One region of the Halobacillus naozhouensis genome, then DNA from elsewhere that is predicted to be linked to it. Evidence: riboswitches for the same ligand, from Rfam matches in the RefSeq annotation. Region 1 holds a riboswitch; each other region holds the start of a gene.
What was found. Region 1 has a riboswitch for S-adenosylmethionine ahead of P9989_RS01855 (PLP-dependent aspartate aminotransferase family protein). Riboswitches for the same ligand answer to the same signal wherever they lie in the genome.
Positions count from the first base shown of each region.

Region 2: linked by a shared signal. The riboswitch ahead of P9989_RS04275 (sodium:solute symporter family protein) and the one ahead of P9989_RS01855 (PLP-dependent aspartate aminotransferase family protein) in region 1 are both predicted to bind S-adenosylmethionine.
Region 3: linked by a shared signal. The riboswitch ahead of metK (methionine adenosyltransferase) and the one ahead of P9989_RS01855 (PLP-dependent aspartate aminotransferase family protein) in region 1 are both predicted to bind S-adenosylmethionine.
Region 4: linked by a shared signal. The riboswitch ahead of metX (homoserine O-acetyltransferase MetX) and the one ahead of P9989_RS01855 (PLP-dependent aspartate aminotransferase family protein) in region 1 are both predicted to bind S-adenosylmethionine.

Region 1 is NZ_CP121671.1:324,521-329,425, reverse strand. It holds gene P9989_RS01865 (ABC transporter permease) at 1-465, opposite strand, end outside; gene P9989_RS01860 (aliphatic sulfonate ABC transporter substrate-binding protein) at 490-1,473, opposite strand; gene P9989_RS01855 (PLP-dependent aspartate aminotransferase family protein) at 1,492-3,279, opposite strand; SAM riboswitch class I at 3,411-3,520, opposite strand; gene P9989_RS01850 (trans-sulfuration enzyme family protein) at 3,595-4,740, opposite strand; gene P9989_RS01845 (NUDIX hydrolase) at 4,813-4,905, opposite strand, start outside.
Region 2 is NZ_CP121671.1:820,398-825,302, reverse strand. It holds gene P9989_RS04285 (aminotransferase) at 1-174, opposite strand, end outside; gene P9989_RS04280 (PucR family transcriptional regulator) at 499-1,656, shown strand; gene P9989_RS04275 (sodium:solute symporter family protein) at 2,022-3,524, opposite strand; SAM riboswitch class I at 3,744-3,852, opposite strand; SAM riboswitch class I at 4,052-4,156, shown strand; gene P9989_RS04270 (LLM class flavin-dependent oxidoreductase) at 4,270-4,905, shown strand, end outside.
Region 3 is NZ_CP121671.1:2,735,478-2,740,382, forward strand. It holds gene P9989_RS14330 (tetraprenyl-beta-curcumene synthase family protein) at 1-422, opposite strand, end outside; gene P9989_RS14335 (alpha/beta hydrolase) at 426-1,205, opposite strand; gene P9989_RS14340 (gamma carbonic anhydrase) at 1,276-1,794, shown strand; gene metK (methionine adenosyltransferase) at 1,848-3,044, opposite strand; SAM riboswitch class I at 3,268-3,382, opposite strand; gene pckA (phosphoenolpyruvate carboxykinase (ATP)) at 3,833-4,905, shown strand, end outside.
Region 4 is NZ_CP121671.1:3,863,424-3,868,328, reverse strand. It holds gene P9989_RS19770 (polysaccharide deacetylase family protein) at 1-1,082, shown strand, start outside; gene P9989_RS19765 (homoserine dehydrogenase) at 1,128-2,102, opposite strand; gene metX (homoserine O-acetyltransferase MetX) at 2,099-3,166, opposite strand; SAM riboswitch class I at 3,247-3,361, opposite strand; gene P9989_RS19755 (DUF2188 domain-containing protein) at 3,577-3,777, shown strand; gene P9989_RS19750 (NAD(P)/FAD-dependent oxidoreductase) at 3,919-4,905, shown strand, end outside.

The sequences.
Region 1 (4,905 bases):
TGGAAAGAATACGCCTACAGCTACCAATGTAATTTTAGAGGCTTCGCCGATACCGATCCATAAAACAAACAGCGGCACCCATGCTAATGATGGAATTGCTCTCAGGGCCTGCAGCATTGGATCAAGAACCTTTTCGACGATGCTAATATAACCAGTAGCAGCACCTAAAATAGTAGCTGCAGCCATTCCTAGTAGAAATCCTGCAAATACACGGTATAACGTAATCGATATGTGTCCCCATAGTTCACCTTCTTGTGCCATACCAACTATCTCCTCTAAAACCACAGAGGGCGCAGGAAGCAAATAAGGAGCTACCCAACCACTTCTTGAAGCAATCTCCCAAACAATAATGAGAACAATAGGGAGGAGACTTCCTATAAACAGATTGGATGTGAACGGATTAAAATTTGTTTTCTCATGACTTTCGACTGAAGGCCTAACGGCTGTTTCTGATTGACTTGACATTTCTTCACTCCTCCCTATATTCCATTACTCGATAACTTCCTTTGCGAAGCTCGGATTAACAAGTTCATTCGTTAGTTCTTCTATATTCACACTTTGATCAATAATTTCTACATCTTTCAACACTTCACCAGCGCCCTTAACTGTTTCTTTTAAAGCTTGCCCTGGGATAGGGGCGGAAAAGTCGTTTCGCTCCATTTCTTTTTTAGCCACAGCCAAATCAATATTGGCTTCTTCGGCTAATATTTGCGCCGCTTCTTCAGGATGCTCAATAGTCCATTTCCTTGCTTTTTCATAAACCTCAATCACTGTTTTTACAATTTCAGGATGCTTTTCGGCGTAATCAGACCGTACATTTAATGATCCATATGTGTTAAAGGTCGGCTTACGGTAAAATAATTTCGCATCAGATTCGAGCTCAAGTCTTGCCATGTGTGGATCAAGTCCTGCCCATGCATCTACATTGCCCGCTGTCAGTGCAGCTGCGCCATCGGCATGCTGCAAGTTCACAAGTTCAATGTCATCTGGAGACATTCCGTGTTCTTTTAAGGCTCGAACGAGGAAAATATAGGGATCCGTTCCTAACGTAGCCGCAACTTTCTTCCCTTTTAAATCCTTAACAGAAGAAATATCGGAATCTGCATTCGTGACAAGCGCTGTCCATTCAGGCTTTGAATACAAATACACGGACTCAACTGGTGAGCCATTCGCCTTTGCCATCAGCGCTGCTGCCCCCGCTGAAGAACTGAAATCCACACTGCTCGAATTCAGGAACTCAAGTGCCTTGTTGCTACCTTGACTTAAGACGAATTCTACTTCGATTCCTTGCTCTTTGAATGCTTCTTCAGCCCAGCCTTTCTTTTTTAAAACAAGACTGGTTGGTGAATAATAAGCATAATCGAGCGTAACTTTACCAGGTTTTCCACTCTCTCCTTCGGCGTTACTTGAACAGCCAATTAAAGTAATGGTCAGCAGGAGTGCGAGAGTGAGAAATAAGTATTTTGTTCTCATCTATTTTCCCCCGTTAAATTAAATTTCGCATGCGTACGTATCGATGGTTCCTCTCAGCCGTTGTGCTTCTTTGTAAGTACAACGGTTATGCACTACTTGCAAACCTGCTTCACTGGCAATTCGTGCCGCTTCTGGTGCAATAACTCCTTCTTGCAGCCAGAACACTCCAGGCTGAACTGTTGCTGCTTCCTTAGCAATTTCAACCGCTGCCTCAGGACTGCGGAAGATTTGAACCACGTCGACTTTGAAAGGAATTGAGCTGATGTCTGGGTATGATTTTTCCCCTAACACCTCATCCTCTCTCGGATTGACCGGCACAATTTGATAACCGAGACGCTGCATCTTACGTGCTAACCGATGACTTGGACGAGAAGGCTTGCCGCTTAAGCCGACAACCGCCAGCCGCTTCGTACGGGTTACTTGTTCTCCATCCTGGTCTTCAGTAATTTGGGCAGACTGGAGGGCCCACTTAATTACTCCTTCATCATTCTCGGTAATCGCTGAACTCGTTTCTTTACCCGTTGCCGTGGCAATTGCACGATCCAGGTCATTTACAAGGTCCTTCACTGACTCTAAACCGACAGATAAGCGAATCAACTCTTCGGAAACACCACTTGCAGCGAGATCTTCGACAGATAGCTGCTGGTGGGTAGTCGATGCAGGGTGAATGATTAACGACTTCGCATCCCCTACGTTGGCTACATGTGACCATAGAGCAATGTTGTTAATGACTTGTCGACCAGCTTCACGGCCTCCTTTGATGCCAAAATTGACAATGGAACCATAACCGCCTTCTAAATACTTATCCGCTAATGAATGAGCAGGGTGTTCTTTTAATCCCGGATAGGAAACCCATTCAACATCAGGGTGGCCTTTGAGATACTCTGCCAGCTCTATCGCATTATCGTTATGACGTTCAATTCGTAAAGGCAACGTTTCGAGTCCTTGTAATAATAGGAAAGCATTTTGCGGGCTCAGGCAGGCACCCAGATCTCTTAACAACTGAACACGTAATTTAGTTACGAAGGCTAATGTCCCAAAATCTGAAGCATAACGGATGCCGTTATAACTCTCATCCGGCTCGGTGAAAACAGGGAATTTGCCGTTCGCCCAATCAAATCTTCCCCCATCAACTACCACTCCACCGATGGCAGTTCCATGTCCTCCAATCCACTTCGTAGCCGAATGAACAACGATATCAGCTCCAAAGTCAATCGGTTTACAGGAATAAGGTGTAGCAAATGTGTTGTCAACAATAAGCGGCACGCCATGGTCATGGACGATCGCAGAAACTTTTTCGAAATCTAAAACATGCAAGCTTGGATTTCCAATGGTCTCGGCGAATACAGCCTTCGTTTTGTCTGTTAACGCTTTGCGGAAGTTCTCAGGATCCTCAGGGTCAACAAAATTAACTTTAATCCCATATCGCGGCAAAGTATTAGCGAATAAATTATAGGTGCCTCCATATAAATTCGAAGCTGCAACAATTTCATCACCTGAGCCAGCCAAGTTTAAGATGGATAGTGCAATCGCTGACATCCCTGAAGCTGTAGCTACCGAAGCAACCCCATTTTCAAGTAGCGCCATCCGTTTTTCAAAAACATCTACCGTCGGATTACCAATTCTTGAATAAATATTTCCTGGTTCATCAAGAGCAAATAAGCTCTGTGCATGATCTGTATCGTGGAATACATAAGAAGTTGTTTGGTAAATAGGAACGGCTCTTGATCCAGTCGTAGGGTCCGGAGATTGACCACCGTGCAGGGAAATTGTACTTAGATCGTAACTTTCAAATGAGTTTGTCATGTTTACATCCTCCTCAAATAATGGGTTGAATTTTAATGACAAGAGGGCTTCAGGAAGGCTCGGAACAGGACATTTTCTATACGAAAAAACCCCTCTTCGATAAGAAGAGGGGTTTGAATAAACGGGTCCTCCTCTTATCTCTCAGATTCGAAAATCTGTAGGATTTGGCACCTTTTCAAACCGATGTTTGAAGGTTGCCGGGCTTCACAGGGCCTATTCCCTCTGCCGCTCTTGATAAGAGTACTTACTATTTAATTTGGCTATGTTTATGAATTATAAAGTACAACAATTAGAAAAGTCAATCATTTTTGAATATTATTTTACAGAACCAGTAATCGATTCTTTAAATTGAGACACCATATCTGCTGGATCTTCTATCCCGATCGACAATCTCACAACGTAATCATTGACGCCGATCTTGTTCCTCTCCTCATCTGTCAGTGTTCGATGGGAAGTTTTGATGGGATACGAAACCGTTGTTTCCACTCCTCCAAGGGTTGGGGTTAATTGGATCCACCCTAAAGACCGAAAGAACTTTTCAATATCTATTTCCCTGCTAAGTTCGATCGTAACAATCGCTCCATGTCCATTTTCAGAGACATGCTCAGGGTAATAAACGCGTTCCACGAGTTCCTCCTGCTGTAGGGATTCAGCCACTTCCATTGCATTGGCTGACTGCTGTTTCATCCTCAGAGCTAGTGTCTTTGCCCCTCTTTGGGTCAGCCAGGCTTCATAAGGACTTAAATTTGCCCCAAGAGAAATCACTTTACGCTTCGCCTGCTCCATAATTTCCTTGCTGCCAGCTACTACCCCTGACGTAACATCACTATGGCCGCCAATGTATTTCGTAGCACTATGAACAACTATGTCGATTCCCTGCTTGCAAGGCTGAAGTAAATACGGCGTTGCAAATGTGTTATCGACCATTGTGAATAAGCCGTGTTTGCGGGCAATCTTTACAAGTCCCCCCAGGTCTTCTACTCTTAAAAATGGATTAGATACTGATTCAGTGTAGAGTAGTTTCGTATTTTCCTGAATAGCCTGCTCAACTGCCTTTTGATCAGCAAAAGATACGACTGTAACCTCAATACCAAAGCTGGTTAGCTCTTTAGTAATCAAGTTATAGGTTCCTCCATAAAGATCTTCAGCAGCTACAATATGATCCCCCGCCTGAACAACAGCAAGAATTCCAGCTAAAATGGCAGAGGTACCGGAAGATGCGGCAACGCCTGCCTCCGTTCCTTCGAGATTTGCCACTGCCTGTCCTAATTCTTCTGTGTTAGGATTGTTCTCTCGCGAATAAGAAAAAGCCGTCTCTCCTTCATAGTAACTTTCTAAATGATCCAGGTCTTTAAAAGTAAACGAAGAGGTTTGATAGATCGGTGTTGATTTACTATGTACAGCGCTCTCTTGCTCTATTTTATTATGCACAACACGCGTTTCAAAAGATGAATGACTCATAAGTTCGCTCCTTTTTTCCATGAATGCATTAAAGTATATAGATCAACGCAATATTCTGTCAATAATCGAGCTCTAGCGCGTCTGTAATATGGCCTGCACTACATGCTGATAATAATTAAAATGGTGGGGGCAAAAGTTTGAGCGGAATAGCGGAAGATCTTCACC
Region 2 (4,905 bases), 500 kb from region 1:
ACCTACATTGACACACCAAAGTCCCCCCATGCCATCTAAATATTTATTACCATCACTATCTTTAATAAAGCACCCTTTTGCATTTTCAATTATAAGTGGTTGCTTACTAGCCCGCTTTAGAGCGTGCATAATATTTTCTTCATCCCTGCATTGCCAATCTAATGTCTCATTCATATCCTCACTCCCTGTTTAAGTACGACTCGTAATTACTTTTCTTCCCTTATAAAAGGGCACACCGCCACTAGACAGATTGTAAACTGACTCGTATGTGTCACGATCCAGACTACTGTATTTGTTATTTATGATTCGTTAACCTCTTTACACGATCAGTATTATCCTGCTTCATTTTGACACCTCTCTATCGGTTTTTAAGAATTTTTGATATGATTATTTTGAATATTAACTCTATTGTATTATGTAAGCACTTACATTTCATTAGACAGTTCATGAGATCTTACTATAAATATTTGGACAGTGTGTAAAATAGGGGGTATATAGATGAGTGAAAATAACCTATTAACGATCGAAATGTTGTTAGCAATGGACTGCTTTAAAAAAGCTAAAGTAGTATGCGGATTGAAAGGTACTCAACGAATCGTAAAATGGGCACATGTGCTCGAAGTTAATAAGGTCGAGGCCTTAATAAATGGGGGAGAATTAATACTTACGACAGGTATTGGATGGGCAGAGAAACCTCATATAGGTGCAAAACTTTTGGATGAATTAATTGAAAACCAAGCATCGGGTCTCTGTGTAGAATTAAACACTTATGTAGAGAAGATCCCTGAAGAGATGGTAGAAATAGCTGAAGAAAACAACTTCCCTATTATTGTGTTCAAGAATCAAGTACGATTTATCGATATTACCAAGAAAATCTACGATCAACTCTATTTCCCTGGTGAAAACTTAACCTTCCAACAACGGTTGATTCAATGGTGGAATAATCCGTCAACGGCAGTGATGTCGGACATTTCCACAAAACCCATGCATCCAGGAGTTGCTTCCCTTTATTTGATCCATCCAAATGAGACCGTTCCTAACTTTTGTATCTTAGGAAAAGAGCTTGGACTGAATATTATTTTCACTAACCTCGCCTCCACAACTGGGGTATTTCTATTAGTTTCCGATTTAAATGACGAGATCCATACACTTCGTAAAAGGTTAGATAAACTTTTCAACTCTCTCCCTTCCCTAGTACTTATCGGTCAAAAAATGCACAATATGAATGAGGTCGCTCAGTCAATTAACACCCTTAAAGAAACAAATAAAATTTATCACTCATTAATAAAAAAAAGAACCTTACATTATGATGAATTGTTCATTGAAAAGTTAGTGGAACCCTTAATAAGAGAGAATAAACTCTCAACTCTAATTGAAGAGCATCTTTTTCCGCTAATTAAGTATGACCAAGAAAATGATAGCAACCTGCTAAATACACTAGATACATATTTAAGTCATCAATGCAACAAGCAAGAAACGGCTAACGCTCTCTTTATTGTACGCCAAACCCTATACCATCGCTTAGATAAGATCAACAAACTTTTGAAGACAGATTTCACCTCCTCATATGATCGCTTATCCTTGGAAATTGCCCTCTGGTCGTTTAGAAACATAATAGATAAAGGAAAAATAAATAATCATTTAAAAAATAACTAGCTTGTATATCAGACCCTTTCAAACCATGATAACTATCCTAACTCTATTTGACGTCATGATGCCGCAACCGTAATAAATGGAAACTGTATTTAATATTGCTAGGATTTATCGGGTAAGGAGTACTCATGGATAAGTAAAATTTCAATTGAACAGCATTGACAACAAAATTGGAGCTACTGACAAAGCCAGTAGCTACCCCTTCTACTGAGAAAGTACAGATTGTAGTAGAGCTAGGTCTTTGTGTACAAGTTTATTTGAATAATTTCATTTAGTTATCTGTTTAACATTGTAAACAGGTACCTTCTTAAATCCATTACTTGCCTACCCTATAACTTTCTAAAACGTTGAGTTAATTTTTCATAGGTTTAAAGCACATCTTTTAGAAAGACATCCTCTTCTTCTTTCGTTACATTAGACTTTGTAACTAAGCTCGTCACGATCATCACGACGAAACCGGCCGCTGCAGCCAGGAACAAGGAAATATAAATATTTTGGAAAACGTTCAGACTCGTGAACACAACATACAGCCCCGTCCCCGCAAGCAGTGAGGCGATCGCACCGTAGCCGTTCGCCTTTTCCCAGAGATAACCTAATACAATCGGCGCCAGTAAGCCGCTAATAATCGCAGAAAAACTGAACTGTATCAGGATCGCAAGCGACTCAGGCCGATCGAGCGAGAGGTAAAAGGTGACCAATCCAACAAACACCAGCGAGCCTTTTGCCACTTTGACAGAACGCAGATCGAGCTGATGCTCGGATAGCCTTGATTTTGACAAAATCGGCGCCAATACCTTGTAGAGATCGTTGCCAATGCTTGAGGTGATACTCAGATACAGGCTGTCGGTGCTCGATAAAATCGCAGAAATGATCCCGACGATAATGATCGCCCCAATGATCGGCGGAAATGCTTCTAGCACATAAGCAGGAATCGCGGAGTCGGCACTGCCGAGAGATGGTGCGATGACTCGAGCCGCCAGTCCGCCTAATACCATCAAGACAGTAATGAAGAACATACCAAGCCCAGCTGACATCGTGAACGGCCGCAGCTGCTCCTCCGTTTCCAGTGACAGCACCTTATTCAGCAAATGCGGCATAACCACAAAGCTGATATGTAAAAACTGTACCGATAATATGGCCAGTACACTGTTGTAGGGTCCATTTAACGGAGCCACGAGTTCTGGATCGATCGCTTTCAGCTGGGAGGAAAGTTCGCCAAATAAATTCAGTCCCCCGCCGATCGTCCAAAATAAAGAGGCAAAAATCAAGATCGACGTAACCACCATCAGGGTTCCCTGAATACCATCCGTTACAATTTGTGCAAAAGCGCCACCCAGGCCAATATAGAGAATCGTAATCGTTACCCCGGCGAGAATTCCCCAGAAATACGGAATGCCGAGAACCGTTTCAAAGATCGTAGCTAATCCGACATTTTGCCCGACAATGTAATACACGTTAAACAGGACTAGAAACGTAACAAGAACTTGCAAGGTTTTGCTGTTGTATCTCCTTCCGAGCCATTCAGGAAGGGTCGACACCCCGCCAAACTTCTTGCCGTATTTCCAGAACTTTTTCGCAAACAGCAATAGTGCAATCCAGCCAGCCCCGAAGCCGCCGAGCGTGTACCATAACACGGATACGCCATGCTCATAAGCTAAGCCCGGCACTCCGATAAACAAATTGGCACTGGCAAAGCTCGCGGCATAGCTTGCCCCGACCAGCCACGGGTTTACCTTCCCTCTCGCTGTGGCAAAACCGTTCATCGATTTACTAAACTTATTGCCCTTTTTCCCAATCCATGTGACAAAGATAAAATATAAGACTAGCAGACTGACTAGCGTCCAAAATAACGGTCCCGTAACGAGCTGCATTAGTAACGACCTCCTTCCGTAGATTTTCGATAGCTTCGATTCCAAATCAGTAAGCCAACTCCCCAGAAAGCGGTCAAAGCAATCCAATAGATCGTAAACATATTCCTCTCTCCTTTTCATTGATCATAATACTCTTCTGTTCCAAAACTCTTTTTTCCGGGACCATATAAAAAAGCCCCTTTCAAAAGAAAGAGGCTGAAATATGTACACTGCTCCAACCTCTTATCTTCCAGACATCCATCCGTCTGTTGGAAGTAGCACCGTTCCCCTAATAGGGTGGTTGCCGGGCGTCATAGGGCCAAATCCCTCAGCCAACTCTTGATAAGAGTGAATTCGTTATGAAATTAGTTCAAATAATCTGATAAACAGCATCATAGCAGAGGTAAGAATTCCCTGTCAATCACTATTTTTTAAAAATTCAATAAACCCCATGCCTGCAAGGTAAAGTACAGAATATTTCTAAAACAGCCATTGACACGTCTTCAGATATGTTGTATATTTTGGATCAACTTAAAATTTAATGATATTTCTTATCCCGAGAGGTGGAGGGACTGGCCCTTTGAAACCTCGGCAGCAGACTACATCAAGTACTGTGCCAATTCCAGCAAGCGAGAACGCTTGAAAGATAAGGAAGAGCTCTCATACATGTACGGTTATTCAGCCTCTTCTTTTTCTTTTAAAGAAGGGGCTTTTTCATGTGCTTGAAGCTTAACTACATACAGCGAGAAGTTAAGGAGGAATCATAATGACGAAACAAATCATCCTAAATGCCTTTGAAATGAATAGCGCGATGCACAATTCCCATGGACTGTGGAAGCATCCAAGAAGTCAGCGCCACCGCCGCTATAAAGACTTAGATTACTGGATGGACTTAGCGAAACTATTAGAAAGAGGCAAGTTTGATGCCGTGTTCCTCGCCGATGTACTGGGAATCTATGACGTTTATAAAAAAAGTAAAGACCCTTCGATCCGCGATGGATTGCAGGTGCCATTAAATGATCCCGCCCTAGTGATCCCGGCGATGGCCAGCGTGACGGAGCATTTATCGTTTGCGATGACGGTCAGCACCACTTATGAAGCTCCATTCGGAAATGCCCGGCGCTTCTCCACCCTCGATCACCTGACAAAAGGGCGAGTCGCCTGGAATGTGGTGACCTCATACTTGCCAAATGCAGCACGCAACTTTGGCTTAGAAAATATGATCAAACACGACGAACGTTACGATATCGCCGATGAATATCTCGATGTGTCTTATAAGCTCTGGGAAACGAGCTGGGAAGATGACGCGTTTGTAGAAGATGCTGAAAACAACACACTCGTTGACCCCGACAAAGTTCATGAAATTAATCACGAAGGGAAATACTTTTCCGTGGAAGGCCCG
Region 3 (4,905 bases), 1.8 Mb from region 1:
ACAAGATCGCCTAAATATCCGCCATCATTTTTATCTTCACGATAGTAATAATAATCTTTTATTTCATTATCTGGTGTTAGCGCATCAATCATTGCCTGATGAAGCATCCTGAAATCTTTCGGATCCATTGAAGTACTTCGATCACACAAATTATCTAAATAGTCACTAATCGTTTGATAAGCCACGATAAAACGGATCGACTCTTTCCATTTGTCTCTAGCTAACAGGGCGTATATCCCACCGCCCTCACAATGAAAAGTTTTTGATTCGATACTGGCTAATGCCTGATCTCTTAACTCAGAATTTGGTATATCTTTTGCCTTACTAATCCATTGATTCAGCTCTGTGTGTACTCTCGGGAAAATATCCTTGTACACTCTAGCCATTAGATGCAAAGCATTCGCAGGGACTTGAGGAGCCACAAGTCATCCCTCCTTATGATGTAGGTTAGATAGTTGTTGGTGAATAAAATGGCTGGTATATGTGTAAACTTGTTTCCATTCCGGTTCATTAAAAATCTCATGATAAAGCCCCGGCCACTCTTTATATGTTTTCTCAGAAAGATCGACGCTATGAAACCATTCTTTTGTTTTCTCTGCGTCAACCATCAGATCTTCTCCTGCTTGCATAATCAGCAAAGGAACTTCTGGAAATTCATTAATTTTGACAAAGGCTTGTTGAATATTATGTTGAAATTCCCTATACCACCTTACTGATACTTTTTCTAAAATTAGTGCATCTTCACCGTCACGTTTACGGACAGATTCATTTCTCGTAACTTTTTCAGACTTGAGCTGAGTGCCCACCTGCAGCTTAGGACATACACGGTTTAACATTCGAGACGCCACTTCCATAGGTTTAGAGGCCCCTTCAAGAATTCCAACCGCCGGGGAGGCCAAGATTACACCATTAACCTTAGGTTTAATCTGCTGCATCGTGCGTATAACAGCTAGTCCACCCATACTATGCCCCAAAAGAAAAACCGGACCTTCATCCGCTTCCTGCAGCCATTCTTCTATCGTATGTATGTACTGATGAAAGGAGTCAATATGGCCTTTCACCCCTTCTGATCTGCCTTGACCTGGGAGATCCCGGCAAATCACCTTGTAACCATCATCCTTAAGCTGCTTGATTAAATGTTGATACCTTCCGATGTGTTCAAAAGCTCCATGAACGATCACAATAGTCGTCTGGACCGCACTCATATGAATCCTCCCCATGCAACAGCTTACTTTTGCTATACTAGATTATAATCATATTATAAGGGGGATTATCGTGATTTGCGAATATAAAGGAAAGCACCCACAAATTGATTCGACAGCCTACATAGCTGAAGATGCAGTCGTTACGGGCGATGTCGCCATTGGTTCGTATGCAAGTATTTGGTTTAAAACTGTTGTACGCGGAGACGTAGCTCCCGTTAAAATTGGTAGCGAAGTAAATATCCAAGACTTGAGTATGCTGCATCAAAGTCCCAACCAGCCGTTGATTATTGAAGATGGTGTAACTGTAGGACATCAAGTCACCCTTCACTCCGCTCATATTAAAAGGGACGCACTCATTGGTATGGGGTCTCTCATTCTCGATGGCGCCGAAATAGGTGAGCAGGCATTTATCGGAGCAGGCAGTCTTGTTCCTCCAGGAAAAGTCATACCTCCCCGAACGCTGGCTTTTGGCCGTCCAGCAAAAGTGGTTCGGAAACTAAACGAGGAAGATTATAAAGAGCTGGACCGAATTCTGACAACTTATGTCGAGAAAGGTCAAATTTATAAACAGCTTAGACAAGAATCATAACAAAAATAAAAAGAACCGATCTTCAAAAAATTGAAGGCCGGTTCTCCTCTTATTTACTTCAGACGTTTTTTCAACTCTTCAGCCCGATCTGTTTTTTCCCATGGGAATTCAACATCTGTTCGGCCAAAGTGACCGAAGGCAGCCGTTTGACGATAGATAGGACGGCGAAGATCCAGCATTTTGATAATACCAGCAGGACGTAGATCAAACAATTCTCTTACTGCTGTCACAAGCTTCTCTTCTGTTACTTTTCCTGACCCGTTAGTATCAATGGAAATTGATACTGGCTGTGCTACGCCAATAGCATAAGCCAATTGAACTTCACAGGAATCGGCTAAACCGGCAGCTACAATGTTTTTCGCAACATAGCGAGCAGCATAAGCTCCAGATCGGTCAACTTTAGTAGCATCTTTACCACTAAAGGCCCCACCCCCATGACGGGCATAGCCTCCGTAGGTGTCTACGATAATCTTTCTTCCGGTTAGCCCGGCATCACCTTGGGGGCCACCAATCACGAACCTTCCAGTAGGATTAATAAAATATTTAGTATTCTCATCAATAAGTTCTGACGGCACTACTGGAAGGATAACTTTTTCCTTCAAATCTCTTTGAATTTGTTCAAGTGTTATTTCTTCTGCATGCTGTGTCGAAATAACAATAGTATCGACACGAACAGGCTGATCCTGTTCATCGTATTCAATTGTTACCTGAGTCTTTCCATCGGGGCGCAAATAGCTGAGGGTACCATCATTGCGCATATCAGAAAGTCGTTTGGATAACTTATGAGCAAGAGAAATTGGCAAAGGCATCAGTTCTGTCGTTTCGTTATTTGCATAACCAAACATTAGACCCTGATCTCCCGCACCAATAGACTCAATTTCTTCATCGCTCATTTGACCTTCCCTTGACTCCAGTGCTTCATCTACTCCGCCTGCAATGTCAGGAGATTGTTCATCTATAGCTGTTAATACGGCACATGTATCAGCGTCAAATCCGTATTTCGCTCTTGTATAGCCAATATCTTTAATGGTTTGACGTACAATAGCAGGGATATCTACATACGTATTCGTGCTGATCTCACCTGAAACGAGGACTAGCCCAGTTGTAACAGTTGTTTCACACGCAACACGTGCGTTTGGATCGTTTTTTAAAATTTCATCTAGAATAGCATCAGAAATCTGGTCACAGATTTTATCAGGATGACCTTCTGTTACAGATTCAGATGTGAATAACCGGCGATTGGCAGGCATTCTGCTAAACTCCTCCTTCTGTTATATACATAGATTAGACGGAACTCTTTACCAGTATCACTAGAAACCTATAAGTTTCCTTACAATCGTTATTATGGCTATCGCACATTTCACGTTATATGTACATATGAATATGAACATCATAAGAAATTGTGCTGGAACCTTTTTCCAATAAAAGAAAAAACCCTTCCTTCGTTCAGAGGAAAGGTACTGTTCCCTTTCGCTCTTATCGTCCAAGGCTAACAACTGCCTTGCTCCAGGTTAGCACCATGTCAGGTATTTATCTGACGGTTGCCGGGTTTCTTAGGGCCTGTCCCTCCACCAACTCTGGATAAGAGAGTATCCGTTCGGAATAATCGTACCGAAATCCTCATTTAATGTCAATCAGTTTACTATGCTTTAAGAAACAGGCAATTCCCTCTAAACAAGTATAACTATTATTATAGAACAATAATCACTTTACATTTCCCTTGAAACTACGATAGACTGGCTGCCCTATTTGTTGAAAATTCAATGGTTGAAATAACCAATGTTTAAAGCTTTAAATGGGTGAGGAAAAAGCAGATGTTCTTCCATAACCATACGTAGTAATAGGTTTAATCGTATAGTAAGTTTACTCTGCCCAAGACTTCATATCCCTCGCATGCATGATACACAACTTTATAGTAAAATAAATTGAAAGCATTTTCATGATTAGTATGGAATATTAAAATGAATGTGTTATACTATTAATCAGCTTAAAGCAATGTGCTTTTTATTAATTTTATAGTAAAGGCGGGTTGACACATATGAGTGCCATTAACCAAATGTCAGATTTAAACCAACTTTTAGCACAAGAGCATGTCCTCCATCATTTGTCTGTACCACAACTTGTAGAAAAAATACTTTCCAAGAAAGAAGGATCGTTAACGGATCGCGGGGCTGTTCTTGCTACCACAGGCACCTATACTGGCCGGTCTCCAAAGGATAAATTTATCGTAAAAGATCATGAGTCAGAATCCACCGTCAACTGGGGAAGCACCAATCAATCTATAGATGACAGCACGTTTGTTCGCTTATACCACAAAGTGCTGGATTATTTAAAAGAACGTGATGAATTATTTGTTTTTAAAGGCTACGCAGGCGCAGACAAGAAAAACCGTCTACCTATTCAAGTCATCAATGAATTCGCGTGGCATAATTTATTCGCCCATCAAATGTTTATCCGCCCTACGGAGCAAGAGCTTTCTCAACACGAAGCCGAGTTTACAGTCATCTCTGCCCCAACATTTAAAGCCGATCCAAAAGTAGATGGAACAAACTCGGAAGCTTTCATTATAATTTCATTTAAACATAGAATTGTACTCATTGGAGGAACAGAATACGCAGGCGAAATTAAAAAGTCGATATTTTCTGTTATGAACTACTTGCTTCCTAAACAAAATAGTATGCCTATGCATTGTTCAGCTAACGTTGGAAAAGAAGGCGATGTAGCGTTATTTTTTGGTTTATCAGGAACAGGGAAAACAACGTTGTCTGCTGATCCGGAACGACGGCTGATCGGTGATGACGAGCATGCCTGGTCACATAATGGAGTGGCTAATATCGAGGGTGGCTGTTACGCCAAGTGCATTAGTTTATCAGCTGAGAAAGAGCCGCAAATTTTTAACGCCATCCAATTTGGATCAGTGTTAGAAAACGTAGTAGTGGATGAGGAGACCCGGGTTCCTGACTATGATAATACCAGCCTGACTGAAAACACACGAGCGGCTTATCCATTACATCATATTGATAATACCGTACAACCAAGCATTGCAGGACACCCAAATGCAATTGTTTTTCTAACTGCAGATGCTACAGGAGTTCTCCCGCCGATCAGTAA
Region 4 (4,905 bases), 680 kb from region 1:
CCTTTAAAAAGAGAAGTTATGAAGTAGTTTTAACTAGTGAAGAGCAATCTGTACATGAATTGCATATTGATTTTGATGTCGTGTATCAGAATGAAAAAGTATTTGTCGTTGAATTTATAGAGACAGCAGACGTTGGGCAAAAGCAGGTGGATGTAAGCCGTACCGTCATGAATTTTGATAAATCAAGTGGCAAGCTTTTGGAACTGAAGAACTTATTTAAAAAGGATACCAATTATAAAGAAGTCTTGGCCCAGGAAGCAAAAGAAGAACTTGGGACGCAAAACGAAACAGGGCACACGTCTGTCAGTATTGAAAATACAGCACTGACGGGAAGTTCTCTAGTTGTGTACCTAACTAATGAAGACCAAAAGAGATGGAACACGAGCACATCGAAGGTATCTATAGATAAACACGAGCTGAACGATATATTATTACCAGAATATGCACAAAAAGTTGTACAAACTGCAGAGAAGAAGAAGGATAAAACTTCTTTTCCTAAGATTAAGAAATCGGATCAGGCACCTGAACGTGCAGTCGAAAAGAAAGTAGCACTCACCTTTGACAATGGTCCACATCCAAAAAGAACGCCCCTTATTTTAGACATGCTAGAGAAGTATGACGCCAGCGCCACCTTTTTTATGATAGGAAAACGACTTAAGCATTACCCTGAAGCAGCTAGAGAAGTAGTGAAACAGGGGCATGTGATCGGTAACCATACATGGGATCATCCAAGTTTTGGGCGTCTTTCTGATAGTCAGCGGGAAGCTCAGTTGGATAAAACCCAACAGTTGATTCATGAGGTAACGGGTGTGAATACCAAGATTGTGCGTTTGCCGTTTGGTGGAAAGCTTTCAGAAGCTTTTAAAGACCAATATAGGGTGATTCCCTGGACTATTAATACTACCGAAAACTGGAACTTAACGAATGCTTCAGAAATTGCTCATGCAGTGATTTCCAAGGTGGAAGATGGCTCCATTATTGTCTTAAGCAGCCTTCATTCTGTTACACCAGAAGCCTTAGAAATTATACTTGAGGAGTTAACGGCACAAGGGTACAGTTTTGTACCAGTAAGTGCATTATAGACAACAAATAAGAGCCCTTGACGCAGCTTCGTCAAGGGCTCTTATTTAATATAATAGTTGTTTGGCCGGGTAAGATTGCCAAATATAAAGAAAATCTTCCACCATGGCGCTGGCTGTCGCTAATTGGCCTGCTCCTGGTCCTCTGAGCGTCAAAGGACCAACTAAATCTCCGAAAAGATGAATGGCATTATCAACTCCATCTATCGAATGAAGCCCGTGAGAAGGAGACAGGACTTGCGGTTTTACACTGGCATGAAGTTCACCATTTACTTCTTCAATCGAAGCGATATGACGAATTTTATTTCCCTGTTGTTGAGCATCATTGAATTGATCTGCGGTTATATGATCAATTCCTTCACAGGGAACCGACTCCCAGCTTGGCTGGCTTTGATAGATAAGCTGACTCAGAATCATTAATTTGTAAAAGGCATCGTAACCTTTAATGTCATTCGTCGGGTCAGCCTCGGCAAATCCTCGTTTTTGAGCCTCCTCTAACGCTTCCTGAAAACCTTTTCCTTCATTCTGAATGGATGAAAGAATATAGTTACTTGTCCCGTTTAAAATCGCTTCTATTTTCGTGATTGAATTTGCCTGGAGGAGCCTTGTGATGGTTCCAAGGATAGGCGTGCCGGACGCTGTCGTCGCTTCGTAGCCAATTCCTACTTTTTGGGCAGCCTGCTCCAATAAACGGGTTCCGTATTTGGCAAACATCACTTTGTTCGCTGTAACGACATGGATGTGTCGATCAACAGCTTTTGTTAAATAGGAGAAACATGGTTCTTCGCCGACGATGGCTTCAAAGATCACATCAGGCTTCTGGGCAAGAATCTGCTCATATTGATCCGTGACGAAAACAGAATGGGGGAGCTCGCGTTCTTTAGACAAGTTATCTACGAGGATGCCGCATAGTTCGATAGGGGCTCCTGCTAATTTGGTTAAATGGTCTCGTTTCGTTTGCAGGATTTGATAGACTCCCTCTCCGACTGTCCCAAATCCCAATATGGCTGCTTTAATAGTCAATAGTTAGTTCCCTCCTCGTTCAATTTATCACTTATCCATGCTCCCCATTCTCCAAATTCCACGAGAAATCCATCATGTCCATAATCTGTTTTCACATGATAATGTTCCCCATTTAACGCATGATGGGAGAAGGGCTGAATCAGTTCTTTTGGATAAAGCAGATCATGCTCAAAGCTTACTGTAAATAAGGCTGGTTTATAGGCAGCAGCTGTATCTTGTAAGCTGCCTCGACCTTTTCTAATATCATGGTTGTTCATCGCTTCTAACAAATACAGATAGCTGTTGGCATCAAAACGCTGCTTTATTTTTTCCCCTTGATAATTCAAATAGGATTGAATTGAATAAAGGGCATCCTCTTGCTCTCTTGCAAATCTTTTTTGGAAAAGTGGAGCACTTCTGTAGGTGACCATGCCGGCCATCCGGGCAACTTCAAAGCCGTGAAGCGTATCATTAGATGAATAATATCCCTCCTTAAACGCTGGATCATCTTGTATGGCCCTTGCTCCAATATGATTAAAGGCGATTCCATAATCACTCAAATAAGGGGTCGCAGCTAATACGAAGAGCTGCCTCATGAAATCAGGATAGAGCAAACCCCATTCGAGCGTTTGCATCCCTCCCAGAGATCCGCCAGCGACCGCATGTAATTCGGTATACCCTAACTGATGCAGGGCCCTATACTGGGCGTGAACCATGTCACGAATCGTTACTTCAGGGAAGTCAAGACGGTAAAGATCGCCAGTTTCAGGATTTATACTTGCCGGTCCAGTTGAACCGTGACACCCTCCCAGCACATTAAAGGTGATGACTTGATACTGAGTGATATCAATCGGACATTGTTCTCCAACCAATCCTGCCCACCAGCCGGGATTTTCACTTGAACCGACAGCGTACTGATTTCCAGTTAAAGCATGGCAGAGTAAAATAACCGGGGCTCCCTCAGGGCCATAGTGTTCATATGCCAGCTCAATCTTGGAGAGTGTGTCACCAGATTCAAATGTGAAGTCTTCGATTGAAACTTTTGCCACAGACTGTTTCTGTTCGACAGGGTTATGCAATGACATGCATCATCCCTCCTTAATGTAAAATTCCATATAAAAAGCCCTCTTCTGTAATAAGAAGAGGGCGTATGTATATATTCCTCCTCTTATCTGTCAGATCCATCCTTCGATCTGTAGGAATTAGCACCTTTTCAAGCCGAATGCTTGAAGGTTGCCGGGCATCACAGGGCCTAGTCCCTCTGCCACTCTCGATAAGAGATATTCAATTAATTTTTCCAATCATCACAAGCATGAAGCCTTTTAACGAATTCTTTCGATACAGCCAAGATAGAATATTGTTTTTAAATGTATGTTACGAATTATAAAAGCAGAAGTAAATATTGTCAAACTATTTTTGCAATAGGAAGGAACGTTTGACAGACAACTATGCTGGGAAAACATCTAATAGAGCAATGAGGAGAGGAGAGATTTTGATGAAGGAATATAGTGTGGTACCTAATAAGGATGTTACAGGCTGGTTTGTGAAAATTGAGGACGTAGCCCCGACAGACTTATACGACGAACGAGATACAGCCGTCGAAAAGGCAACAGAACTGGCAGAGAACAATAAGCCAAGCCGTCTGCAGGTTATGGACAAAAATCACAACGTAGAAAATGAATGGAATTTCAAGTAAAAAGAGGCTCCCTTAGATGGGAGTCATTTTTTATGTATAAATATCCAATTCATGTGTTCACTCGTTTCAAACTCATAACTGGCTGTTATTGCAAAAAAACGTTACGCTAGAGGAAATAGAGTGAGGACGAGGTGCGGATTTATGGAACAACGTGTGGATATTGTGATCGTGGGAGCAAGAGTCGCTGGTGCGAGTCTGGCGATTTTACTTGGACAAATGGGGAAACGGGTCCTTCTGATTGATAAGGCATCCTTTCCTAGTGATACGTTATCTACACATCATCTGTCCCATGTGCATTATTTGGAGAAGCTTGGTGTCCGAGAAGAAGTGGAATCTACTGGATTGCGTAAGATTAATAGAATGCGTACATATGTCGGTGATAGCTTTGTGGAAGGACCAAGGGATTTCTATACGATCATTCCTAAGCGTAGTCATTTAGATGATGTACTTTTGACGAAAGCCTGCAGTAATGAGGGAGTGGAGCTGCTTGAAAGCTGTACGGTTAAAGACTTGATAACTGATGAACAGCGTGTGATAGGTGTGGAAGCCGTGGATAAAACGGGAGAGACGAAGCGGATTCATGCTTCACTAGTGGTAGGAGCAGATGGCAGACATTCGTTCATTGCCGAAAACGTTCAAGCAGGCAAGTACGGTTTCCACTCACCACAGCGGCCGGTATTTTACGGCTATTATCATGGGATTGAACCGTTAACGGAGCCAACAACAGAGATTTTTCTTAATGAAGGAAGAATTGGTTTCCTCTTTCCGATGGAGCCGGGTATCGACTGCTTAGGGCTGGAAGTTCACTCTGAAGAGTTCAAGGAGATGGTGAAAAATTCTCATAAATTTAAAGAGATTTATCAATCTTTCTATGGGATGGAAAAACGGTTGCAAAGGGCTTCGCTGCAAGGGAAAATCGTCGGTACACCCGGCGTACCGAATTTTTTTCGGGAGCCGGCTGGAGAAGGATGGGCTTTAATTGGAGATGCTGCTCATAGTAAAGACCCGAGTACTGGCCTCGGAATAAACGATGCATTCATGCAGTCCTTCTTGTTGGCGGAGGCTATACAGAAACATGATGAAGGGAGATCCTGGGATCATGTGATGGCTGAATTTAAGCAAAAGCGG